DNA from 3 places in the Comamonas sp. C11 genome. Region 1 is predicted to be linked to each of the others. Evidence: predicted binding sites of a transcription regulator. Region 1 holds the regulator's gene; each other region holds the start of a gene.
What was found. Region 1 encodes FNR, which switches genes on or off when oxygen is low (the NO sensors DNR and NnrR bind a similar motif). Its sites were predicted from a motif close to TTGATNNNNATCAA; they were not measured.

Region 1 (3,506 bases):
CCGATCAGGAAGTGAGCGTTGGCCCTGCAGAGACACGCGGCATTGCGGTGCGGCTGCAGATTCCGTATGGCTCAGCCACTCCCGGCTCGCACCCCGTACACTTCAATGTGGATGCAGTGACTGCCGGAGCAGGGCGTATTTCCGAAAAGACGGTGTTCCTGGTGCCGCGTTAATGCCAAGTCTTGCCGGTCTTCATGAGCCATCACGGAGGCCGGACAAGGGCACCGCCAATCGGCAACAATTGATGCCACCCTGCCATGCGTGCCTGGGTGGTCAGAATTTTGGAAAGAGGTTTCATCATGTTGGCAGCACAAGCCAAGGTCTCGCAAACGGCCAAGATCATCCACCCCGAGGACGGCAAGCCCTGGTGGAAGTTTGCCCATGTCTGGCTCATCATCGCCGGCCCGGTGATCGTGGTGATTGCCGGCTTTGTCACCGCATACATCGCACTGAGCAGGCCCGATCCCGTGATTGACCCTGACTACTACCGCCATGGCATGGAAATCAACCAGCGCCTGAGCGAAAGTGAAAAAAGCCTGGCGCCGGCAGTGACGGGGCGCAACCATGCCGCGACGCCAGCCAAGGATCATCCGCTGGATCGCTGACTGCGATTTCAACGCATCATCCTCAAGGCCGCTTCCGCGGCCTTTTTTTACGCCTATGGTTGCAGACTTTTCTGGAGCACGGCCGGTCGTGGCGGAGCTCTATGTCTTGGTCGACCGCAGAGTCGGACGGTTGTCTGCAGTGCTCAAAAACCGGCAAAGGATGGCCGGGCGGGTTCAATATCAGGAGCGCATAGCGCTTTATCAAAGCTTATTTCAGATAGATATTGACCTTAAGTCAATACAAAGAATGCACTGGAAGCTCTTTAAATAATAGCGGTTCAGGGTTTCCTATCTGAGTGCATGCCCTTGGTGTGGCAGGGAAGGTCATGGCAATTGTGCAAAATGGGTTCAAACCCACAGGCCAAGGAGAATCGCGATGGATGCTCGACGCTGGATGTGGATTGTCTGGCCGGCTTTTCTGGCTGCGGCAATCATGGAAATGGTGGTATTTGCCTTTGTGGACCCGCTGGACATGCACTGGCTGGGCTCGCCTCTGGAATGGTCGCGCAATGCCATTTACACCCTGGCCTTTTTTGCCTTCTGGGCGGTCGCCGTGGCCAGCGGACTGATGACTGTCATGTTGGGGCGTTCGGCCAGCGATCTGAACCAGGGCATAGTCTCGGAGCCCCTGGTCGAGTAAAGCGCTGCGCACAGGGCCGCAGTTTCGGGGCCGGTGGCGGCCCCGGATGGTGCTTGGTCGCTCTCTGTGCTGGCGGCCTCGGCGGCGGGAAGCTTCTGGCAGGCATTCGCTGCCATCAAAAAAGCCCGCTGTCTTAACTTAGCCCTGGCATTGCTGGCTGTTGACGATGCGCTTGAGCGCATCGGTATCCAGAATGCGCAGATGGCGCTGTCTGACTTCGATGATGCCTTCCTCGGCGAACTTGGAGAAGGTGCGGCTCACGGTCTCCAGCTTGAGTCCCAGATAGCTGCCGATTTCTTCACGCGTCATGCGCAGCACCAACTCCGACTTCGAAAAGCCGCGTGCCGACAGACGCTGCACCAGGTTCAGCACAAAGGCTGCCAGACGCTCTTCGGCGCGCATGCTGCCCAGCAGCAGCATTACGCCATGCTCGCGCACGATTTCGCGGCTCATGACCTTGTGCACATGATTTTGCAGCGCCGTGACTTCGCGCGAGAGCTGCTCGAGCTTGTCGAAAGGCATGATGCAGACTTCGGCATCTTCCAGGGCCACGGCATCGCAGGTGTGGTGGTCGTTGACGATGCCGTCCAGGCCAATGATCTCGCCGGCCATCTGAAAGCCTGTGACCTGGTCGCGTCCATCCTCAGTGGCCACGCTGGTCTTGAAGAAGCCGGTGCGAATGGCGTACAGCGAGGTGAACTCTTCGCCATTGCGAAATAGCAGCCCGCCGCGCTTGACCTTGCGGCGCGTGGCCACAATCTCGTCAATACGCTCCATTTGTTCATCGTCCAGGCCCATGGGCATGCACAGTTCACGCAGATTGCAGTTGGAGCAGGATGCTTTGATGGTCTGAAGATTCATGGGCTTTTAGCAACGGCGCAGACAGACACAGAGTGGAGAGTCGCGCCGGTCGTTGACCTCGTGGTTGAAGATGAGATGGATCAAATTGTCGCAGCACTCGCCTTGATGTCTCTTGATTTTCATCAAGGACAGGGTGATTGCCTTGGGGCACATTGCCCGTATTCGTTCAAAAACATGCGCTTTTGCCTATTTCGGGCATGATTTTCAGGATCTGATTTCCATTGAAATCTGCTCTATACAGAGTGTGGGCGCACCCTAACTCCCAGTTATGACCGCAGTCACGCCTGAGTTGCTGAGCCGCTTTGATATCCCCGGCCCACGCTACACATCATTCCCAACAGCCGACCGTTTTGTTGAGGCTTTTGGTGCAGACGACTATATCCTGGCATTGAAACAGCGCAAGACGCATTCGGGCTCACGTGCCTTGCCCCTGTCCGTTTATGTGCATGTGCCGTTTTGCGAGTCGCTTTGCTATTACTGCGCCTGCAACAAGATCGTGACCAAGCATCATGAGAAGGCTGCCGAGTATCTGGATTATCTGAGCCGTGAACTGGCCATGCATACCGAGCATTGCGGCAAAGGCCAGTTGGTAAGCCAGCTGCATCTGGGAGGCGGCACGCCGACCTTCTTCAGCGATGCCGAGCTGCGGCAGCTGATGCTTCTGATGCGTGAGCATTTCAAGCTCGATCCAGCCGGCGAGTATTCCATCGAGGTCGATCCGCGCACGGTCAGCAACGAGAGGTTGAAGGCACTCAAGGACATGGGCTTCAATCGCCTGAGCTTTGGCGTGCAGGATTTTGATCCCGCAGTGCAGAAAGCGGTGCACCGGGAGCAGCCCGCCGAGCAAGTCTTTGAGTTGGTGGCCGAGGCCCGCCGTCTGGGCTTTGTCTCCATCAATGTGGACCTGATCTACGGTCTGCCCAAGCAGACAACCGAGTCTTTTGCGCGAACGCTGGCCCAGGTCAATGAGCTGCGTCCCGACCGCATTGCGTTGTATGCCTATGCGCATCTGCCTGAGCGCTTCAAGCCGCAAAGGCGTATTGCATCCGCTGACTTGCCCATGGGACAGGACAAGCTGAACATGCTCTCCGGCGCAATTGATGCCTTCATGAATGGCGGCTATGTCTATGTGGGCATGGATCACTTTGCGCTGCCCGACGACTCTCTGGCCGTCGCCAAGCGCCAGGGGCGCCTGCATCGCAATTTCCAGGGCTACAGCACCCAGCCCGATTGCGACCTGATTGCGTTGGGCGTATCGGCCATCGGCAAGGTGGGCGCCACCTACAGCCAGAACGTCAAGACCCTGGAAGAGTATTACGACGCCATTGATGGCGGCATGCTGCCCGTGCAGCGCGGATTGGCGCTCTCGCGTGACGATCTGGTGCGCAGAGCCATCATCA
Region 2 (3,506 bases), 2.7 Mb from region 1:
ACATCCTGCTGAACCTCAAGGGTGTGGTGTTCAAGCTGCACAATCGTGACGAAGTCACCCTGAGCCTGCGCAAGGATGGCGAAGGTGTTGTCACTGCCCGTGACATTCAGACCCCCCACGACGTAGAAATCGTCAACCCTGATCATGTGATCGCCCATCTGTCGCAAGGCGGCAAGCTGGACATGCAGATCAAGGTGGAAAAGGGCCGCGGCTATGTGCCCGGCAACGTGCGCCGCTATGGTGACGAATCGACCAAGTCGATCGGCCGTATCGTGCTCGACGCCTCGTTCTCGCCCGTCAAGCGCGTGAGCTACGCTGTCGAATCCGCACGTGTGGAACAGCGTACCGATCTGGACAAGCTGGTTCTGGAAATCGAAACCAACGGTGCCATCACCGCTGAAGACGCAGTGCGCGCATCCGCCAAGATCCTGGTGGAGCAGCTGGCAGTGTTTGCCCAGCTCGACGGTGGCGATATCGCCAGCGTGTTCGACGCTCCTGCCGGTGGCCGCGGTGCTGCCACGTCGTTCGATCCCATCCTGCTGCGTCCTGTGGACGAGCTCGAGCTCACCGTGCGTTCTGCCAACTGCCTCAAGGCAGAGAACATCTACTACATCGGTGACCTCATCCAGCGTACCGAAAACGAGCTGCTCAAGACTCCCAACCTGGGTCGTAAGTCGCTCAACGAGATCAAGGAAGTTCTGGCTTCCCGCGGTCTGACTCTGGGCATGAAGCTTGAAAACTGGCCACCCGCTGGCCTGGAAAAGCGTTAATTGCTACAATAGAGGACTTTGCCGGAGTTGATCTGGCAAAGTCCAAGTGCCTCGGGCAGTACCTGATACGGCTGCCTGATTTAATTTAGAAAAGATCTCCGGATAAAAACGGGGAGCAAAGGAAAAGCACCATGCGTCACGGCAACGGCCTCCGCAAACTGAACCGCACTTCTGCACACCGCAAGGCAATGCTGCAGAACATGATGAACTCGCTGATCGAGCACGAAGCAATCAAGACCACGGTCCCCAAGGCCAAGGAACTGCGTCGCGTGATCGAGCCCATGATCACTCTGGCCAAGGTTGATACCGTGGCTAACCGCCGTCTGGCTTTCGACCGTCTGCGCGACCGCGACAGCGTGACCAAGCTGTTCAACGTGCTGGGTCCCCGCAACGCTCAGCGTCCCGGTGGCTACACACGTATCCTGAAGATGGGCTTCCGCGTGGGCGACAATGCACCCATGGCCTATGTGGAGCTGGTCGAGCGCGCTGAAGAAGCCGCTGCAGCAGCTGAATAAGCCAGGGCAGGCTGCAAAGCCTGCTATAATTTGGAAATACCGCGCGATGGAGCAGTCTGGTAGCTCGTTGGGCTCATAACCCAAAGGTCGGAGGTTCAAATCCTTCTCGCGCAACCAAATTGAAAAAGGTCACGACAATGTCGTGACCTTTTTTTTGTCCATTTTCTCCATGGGCCAGAAGGCAGCATCCGCCTTAGCTCGTCATACCCCTGACTGCGTGCCTGAGCGGCGGCGCAGGTGCTCGCGTACGCGGTCGGCGATCACCTGGGCGATTTCCGGGCTCAGCACCTCGCTGATATGCAGTACCTCGGTGTAGTGCAGATAGAGAAGGCCGCGCAAGGTCCTGAATGCCGTCTCATGTTCGGCACCGCAGATGCCGGCATCGTTGGCCAGCACGCGTTCGACAGCACCGGGGCCGAGCAGCCGGATCTTGCAGATGGCTGCCTGATGCAGGATCTCCAGGTCTATTTCCTCAAGGCGGTTTTCCCATTCATCGGGCAAGAATCGATTCGCTGGCATGTAGGGTGGCTCTCCTGCTCAATCCATGGACGTCTGTCCCAGACCCGGATGCTGGCATACCCCGAGTCCGGCCGTTGATTTTGCTTCTACAAGTCTTGATGCTTATCAAATGTCGATAAGGTGAACGTCGGCCTGGGGTCGACGCTGTGCGGCACTGCATCATGATGCCAGTCTGCGACTCGACCACCAATGCCCGTCCGTGTCTCCTGGATTTCTCCGAGCTGAGGTATGGTGTCTCGATGCGCTGCAGGTAAAGAAAAGGACTTGTATGTTCGAGAAAATCGTCTCGATGTTCCGCTACCTCAAATCGGCCGTGCCGTTTCGGCTGGTGCCTGCATTGATTGCCACCCTGGTGCTGATCGGTCTGCTGCTGACGCCGGTGCCGGCTGGGCTGGATGCCAAGGCATGGCAGCTGGTGGCCATCTTTCTGACAACCATCGTGGCGATTATCCTCAAGGTCATGCCCATAGGCGTGATGGCTCTGATGGCGATTGTCATCGTGTCGCTGTCCCAGGTGACCTCCAGTTCCTCCAAGGGGGCGATCACGGATGCGCTGAGCAGCTTTGCGAACCCCTTGATCTGGCTGATCGTGGTGGCTGTTCTGATCTCGCGCGGCCTCAAGAAAACGGGGCTCGGCAACCGCATCGGATTGCTGTTCATTGCGCTGATGGGAAAGCGCACCATAGGCATAGGCTACGGACTTGCGATCTGTGAGCTGGTGCTGGCCCCGTTCACGCCCAGCAACACGGCACGCGGCGGCGGTATCGTGCATCCGATCATGAAGTCCATTGCCAACGCCTTCGAATCGGACCCGGCCAAGGGTACACAGGGCAAGGTCGGGACCTATCTGGCGCTGGTCAACTACCATTCCAATCCGATCACTTCGGCCATGTTCCTGACCGCAACGGCGCCCAATCCTCTGGTCGTGGACCTGGTGGCCAAGGCCACGGGTCAGTCCCTGCATCTGAGTTGGACAAGCTGGGCGCTGTACATGCTGCTGCCAGGCCTGCTGTGTCTGCTGCTGATGCCGCTGGCGGTCTATCTGCTGTCGCCTCCCGAGCTCAAGGCCACGCCCAATGCCGTGGAGTACGCTCGTGCCGAGATGGCCCGCATGGGCCCGCTGTCGGGCAAGGAGCGTGTCATGCTGGGAACCTTCGGCATGATGCTGCTGCTGTGGGCGAATGTGCCGCAGATGCTCTTCGGTCCGGCCTTTACGCTGGACCCGACCGTGGTGGCGTTTCTCGGTTTGTTCGCCCTGATCATCACGGGCACCATCGACTGGGATGACGTGCTGTCCGAGAAAAGTGCCTGGGACACCCTGATCTGGTTCGGTGCCCTGGTCATGCTGGCCGAGCAGCTCAACAAGCTAGGGGTGGTCGCCTGGTTTGCCGATGGACTGAAGAATGCCATCGTCGCCAGCGGCCTGGACTGGCTGCCTGTGGCTGCCATTCTGGTGGGCGTCTTCGTCTTCTCGCACTATCTGTTTGCCAGCACCACCGCCCATATCAGCGCCATGATGCTGGCCTTTCTGACCGTGGGTGCGCAGCTGATCCCTGCCGACTATGTCGTGCCCTTCATGCTGATGATGACGGCCGGCTCGGCCATCATGATGACGCTGACGCACTACGCGACCGGAACATCGCCCATCATCTTCGGCAGCGGCTATGTGACTTTGGGTGTCTGGTGGCGCGTAGGTGCTGTC
Region 3 (3,506 bases), 1.8 Mb from region 1:
ATGCGGCCCTGCTCCATCAACCAGGCCATCAGCAGCACGGATGCGCTCAAGGTAACGGCAGACACCGCACCATAAGCCAGGGCAGCGGCCGCTTCGGATTGATAAAGCCGCTCATCAGCCAGGGCGCTGCGCGCATCACTGTGCAGCACCTGTTGCACCTGGGCAGGCAACTGGCCCGCCATCAGCAGCTCGGTCTGGCCGGCAACCAGATCCACGGTCTGGGCACGCATGGCCTCCAGTGCCATGGCACGGCGTACGACAGCCTTGCGGCTGCGCAGACCATGCCACAGGGCAATACCCCAGCCGGTTGACAACAGCCATGCCAGGGCCAAAAAGCCCAGCCACCAGCGCATGAATCCGTAGGCCAGAGCCGCCAGCAAGGCCGCGCCCAGCGCCGCTACGGCCGGCACCAGCAGGCGCAGATAAAGATTGTCCAGGGCATCCACATCGGAGGTCAGACGCTGCAACAGCCTTGCCGGGCGCTGCAGCAGCAGGCGGGCAGCCTGCGGTCGAGCCCAGCTCAGGAACAGTCTCTGGCGCAAAGCGGCCAGCACGGCCAGCGTGGCATCGTGGGTCACCAGGCGCTCGGCATAGCGGGCACCGGTGCGGCCCACAGCCAGCAGGCGAATGCCGGCCGACGGCACGAACACATCGAACACCAGGGCCGTAGCAGGCACCAACCCGGCCAGGGCCGTGGCCGTGATGAACCAGCCCGACAAGCCCAGCAATGCCATGCCCATCAGCACCGTGAGCGCAGCCAGGGCAGCACCGCCCAGCCAGAGATTGTGCGGTGCCATCTGGCCCAGCAGCTTCAGCATTTCGCGCATTGAGATGTCCCGTGTCTTCATACCTGCTGCTCCTCTTGCCGTAGCAGCAGTGGCAGCTCGATCACGCGATCCATGGCAGCGGCCAGTTGTGCATCGTGGGTCGCGACCAGCATGGTGCGGCCCCTGGCCAGATGGCGCAAGGACTGCGTGATCTGGGCCGCTGTCTCGGGATCCAGATGAGCGGTAGGTTCATCGACCAGCAGCAGTCCGGCCTGTGTCTGCGCGGCCATGCGCGCCAGGGCCAAACGTACCACCTCGCCACCGGAGAGGCCTGCGCCGCCCTCACCAAGGCTTGCACCGGGACGATGCGCCAAGGTCTCGTCGAGTGCCGCCTGCTGCGTGGCTTCGGCAATCTGTTCGGGTCCTACAGCGCAGCGCCCCAGCGCGATGTTGCGCGCGGCCGAGCCGGCAAAGACATGGGGCAACTGACCCAGCCAGGCCATGCGCTGGCGCAGCTGTATTGCGCTGCGGGCATCAAGCGCTCGCCGATCGACTTCGATACGACCTTGCTGAACCGGCAAAAGGCCCGCAATCTGAGCCAGCAGTACGGATTTTCCGCTGCCACTGGGACTCCACAGCGCCACATGTTCGCCGGCCTGTATGTGCAAAGACAGTGGCGCAAGGCTGGAGTCACTGCCTGGTGCCTGAACCTTGAGTTCCGAAACGCTTACGGACACAGGCCGGCCAGGCGAGGAATGATCATTTTCCGGGAGTGCTGGTTCAGCAGCATGCTGTGCACCAACGATCTGCACAGACTGGGCCTGCATGCTCTGCAAGTTCTGCAGCGCTGCCTCGCCGGCGGCTCTGTCATGCCAGACGGCCGAGAGATCGCGCAAAGGCTCGAAAAATGCCGGTGCCAGCAGCAGCACGAACATGCCCTGACCCAGGCCGAGCTTGTCGCCCCAGGCTCCGAAATTCAGCGTGCCCAGCAGGTGAAAGCCTATATAGACGGCCACCATGGCCACGCCCAGCGCCGAGAAAAGCTCAAGCACCGCAGAAGACAGAAAGGCAATGCGCAGCACGCGCATGGTGCGGGCGCGCAGATCTTCGGCATGCTCACGCAGCCGCTGGCCTGTCAGTTCCAGGGCATGCAGAGCACGCAGTGTGCTCAGACCGCGCAGGCGGTCCAGCAAAAACGCATTCATGTGGCCCAGCTGCAGCATCTGCTCTTCGCTGGCCGCCTTGGCACGCCAGCCCACGATCGCCATGAAGAGTGGAATCAGCGGCGCGGCAACCATCAAAATCAGAGCCGCTACCCATGACTGCAAGGCCACGGCAGCCAGAATCACCAGAGGCAGCACACGCACACGCCACATCGCACTCTGGTAGCGCGCCAGCCACGGAACAATGGCCTCGGCCTGCTCGGCCATGGCGCTGGCGGCCTGACCCGAGGCAGGGCGGCTTTTGTCCAGCGGCGATGTCTGGGCCAGCGACTGCGCCACCTGGGCACGCAAGCTGCTGAGCTGTGCGCGCGCTGCACGATTGGCCAGCATGCCGCCATGGCCTTCTGCCCAGGCTCGCAGCAAGCCCAGCAGCAACACGCCAGCCGCCATGGGCCAGACGGCCGCCATGCCCTGACCGTTGGCCATGAGCTGTACAGCCCAGGCCAGCAAGGCTGCCTGCGGCAGCCATATCAGTCCGGCAAGCACCTGCCACACAGCTCCCGCGCTGGGGCGACGGATGACGCTCGCCAACTCGGCATGTGCTGTATCGACCTGATTGTCGGTGGAGGAAGAAGGGGTGTGCTGCATTTCTCAATTTTCAGTATTTACTGAAATTAACGGAATACTACTCTTCTTTTGACAATCATCATGACTTGATATGCAAAAGCCAATTGCAGGACCAGGCCTACATTGATACGCATCAACTCCGAAGCGATTTAACAAGGGTTAACCCTTGAACAAGTCGTGCTTGAGCAACATCAAGCGAGCAAGCCGCCCATAAAAAACGGCGTCCGAAGACGCCGTTGGCACAGAAGATAGTGAACTGCCTCAGGCAACCAGCAGGCTGGCCTTGGCTTCGGCATATTCACGCTTGAGGCGAGCCACCAGCTCGGCCGTGGGCTGCACCTTGTCGACGGCACCGATGCCCTGGCCGCAGCCCCAGATGTCCTTCCAGGCCTTTTGCGCGCCGCCGCCAAAATTCATCTTGCTGGGGTCGGACTCGGGCAGGTTCTCCGGATCCAGACCTGCCGCACGAATCGACGGTGCCAGATAGTTGCCATGCACGCCTGTGAACAGATTGCTGTAGACCACGTCGTCGGAGTTGCCCTCGACAATCGCCTGCTTGTAGGCTTCCACGGCACGCGCCTCGTCGGTGGCGATGAAGGCCGAGCCGATATAGGCAAAGTCCGCACCCATCGCCTGGGCCGCGAGAACCGCTCCCCCCGTGGCAATCGATCCGGACAGCGCCAGCGGGCCGTCAAACCATTGGCGAATTTCCTGCACCAGGGCAAACGGGCTCTTCACACCCGCATGGCCGCCAGCACCGGCTGCCACGGCGATCAGGCCGTCGGCACCTTTTTCAATGGCCTTGCGCGCAAACTTGTTGTTGATGATGTCGTGCAGCACCACACCACCCCAGCTATGCACGGCCTGGTTCACATCTTCACGCGCGCCCAGGCTGGTGATGATGATGGGCACCTTGTACTTGGCGCAGACCTGCATGTCGTGCTCGAGA

Region 2: the regulator FNR is predicted to act here: its motif matches at 1,900-1,913, upstream of NOX35_RS24695 (DASS family sodium-coupled anion symporter).
Region 3: the regulator FNR is predicted to act here: its motif matches at 2,681-2,694, upstream of cydD (thiol reductant ABC exporter subunit CydD).

What each region holds. Positions count from the first base shown of each region.
Region 1 covers NZ_CP101743.1:2,338,919-2,342,424, forward strand. The annotation lists gene ccoG (cytochrome c oxidase accessory protein CcoG) at 1-173, shown strand, start outside; gene NOX35_RS10740 (FixH family protein) at 300-605, shown strand; gene NOX35_RS10745 (hypothetical protein) at 982-1,245, shown strand; gene fnr (fumarate/nitrate reduction transcriptional regulator Fnr) at 1,384-2,106, opposite strand; gene hemN (oxygen-independent coproporphyrinogen III oxidase) at 2,375-3,506, shown strand, end outside.
Region 2 covers NZ_CP101743.1:5,361,596-5,365,101, reverse strand. The annotation lists gene rpoA (DNA-directed RNA polymerase subunit alpha) at 1-770, shown strand, start outside; gene rplQ (50S ribosomal protein L17) at 902-1,285, shown strand; tRNA gene NOX35_RS24705 (tRNA-Met) at 1,326-1,402, shown strand; gene NOX35_RS24700 (hypothetical protein) at 1,487-1,804, opposite strand; gene NOX35_RS24695 (DASS family sodium-coupled anion symporter) at 2,073-3,506, shown strand, end outside.
Region 3 covers NZ_CP101743.1:4,123,617-4,127,122, forward strand. The annotation lists gene NOX35_RS18870 (amino acid ABC transporter ATP-binding/permease protein) at 1-848, opposite strand, end outside; gene cydD (thiol reductant ABC exporter subunit CydD) at 845-2,578, opposite strand; gene NOX35_RS18880 (nitronate monooxygenase family protein) at 2,819-3,506, opposite strand, start outside.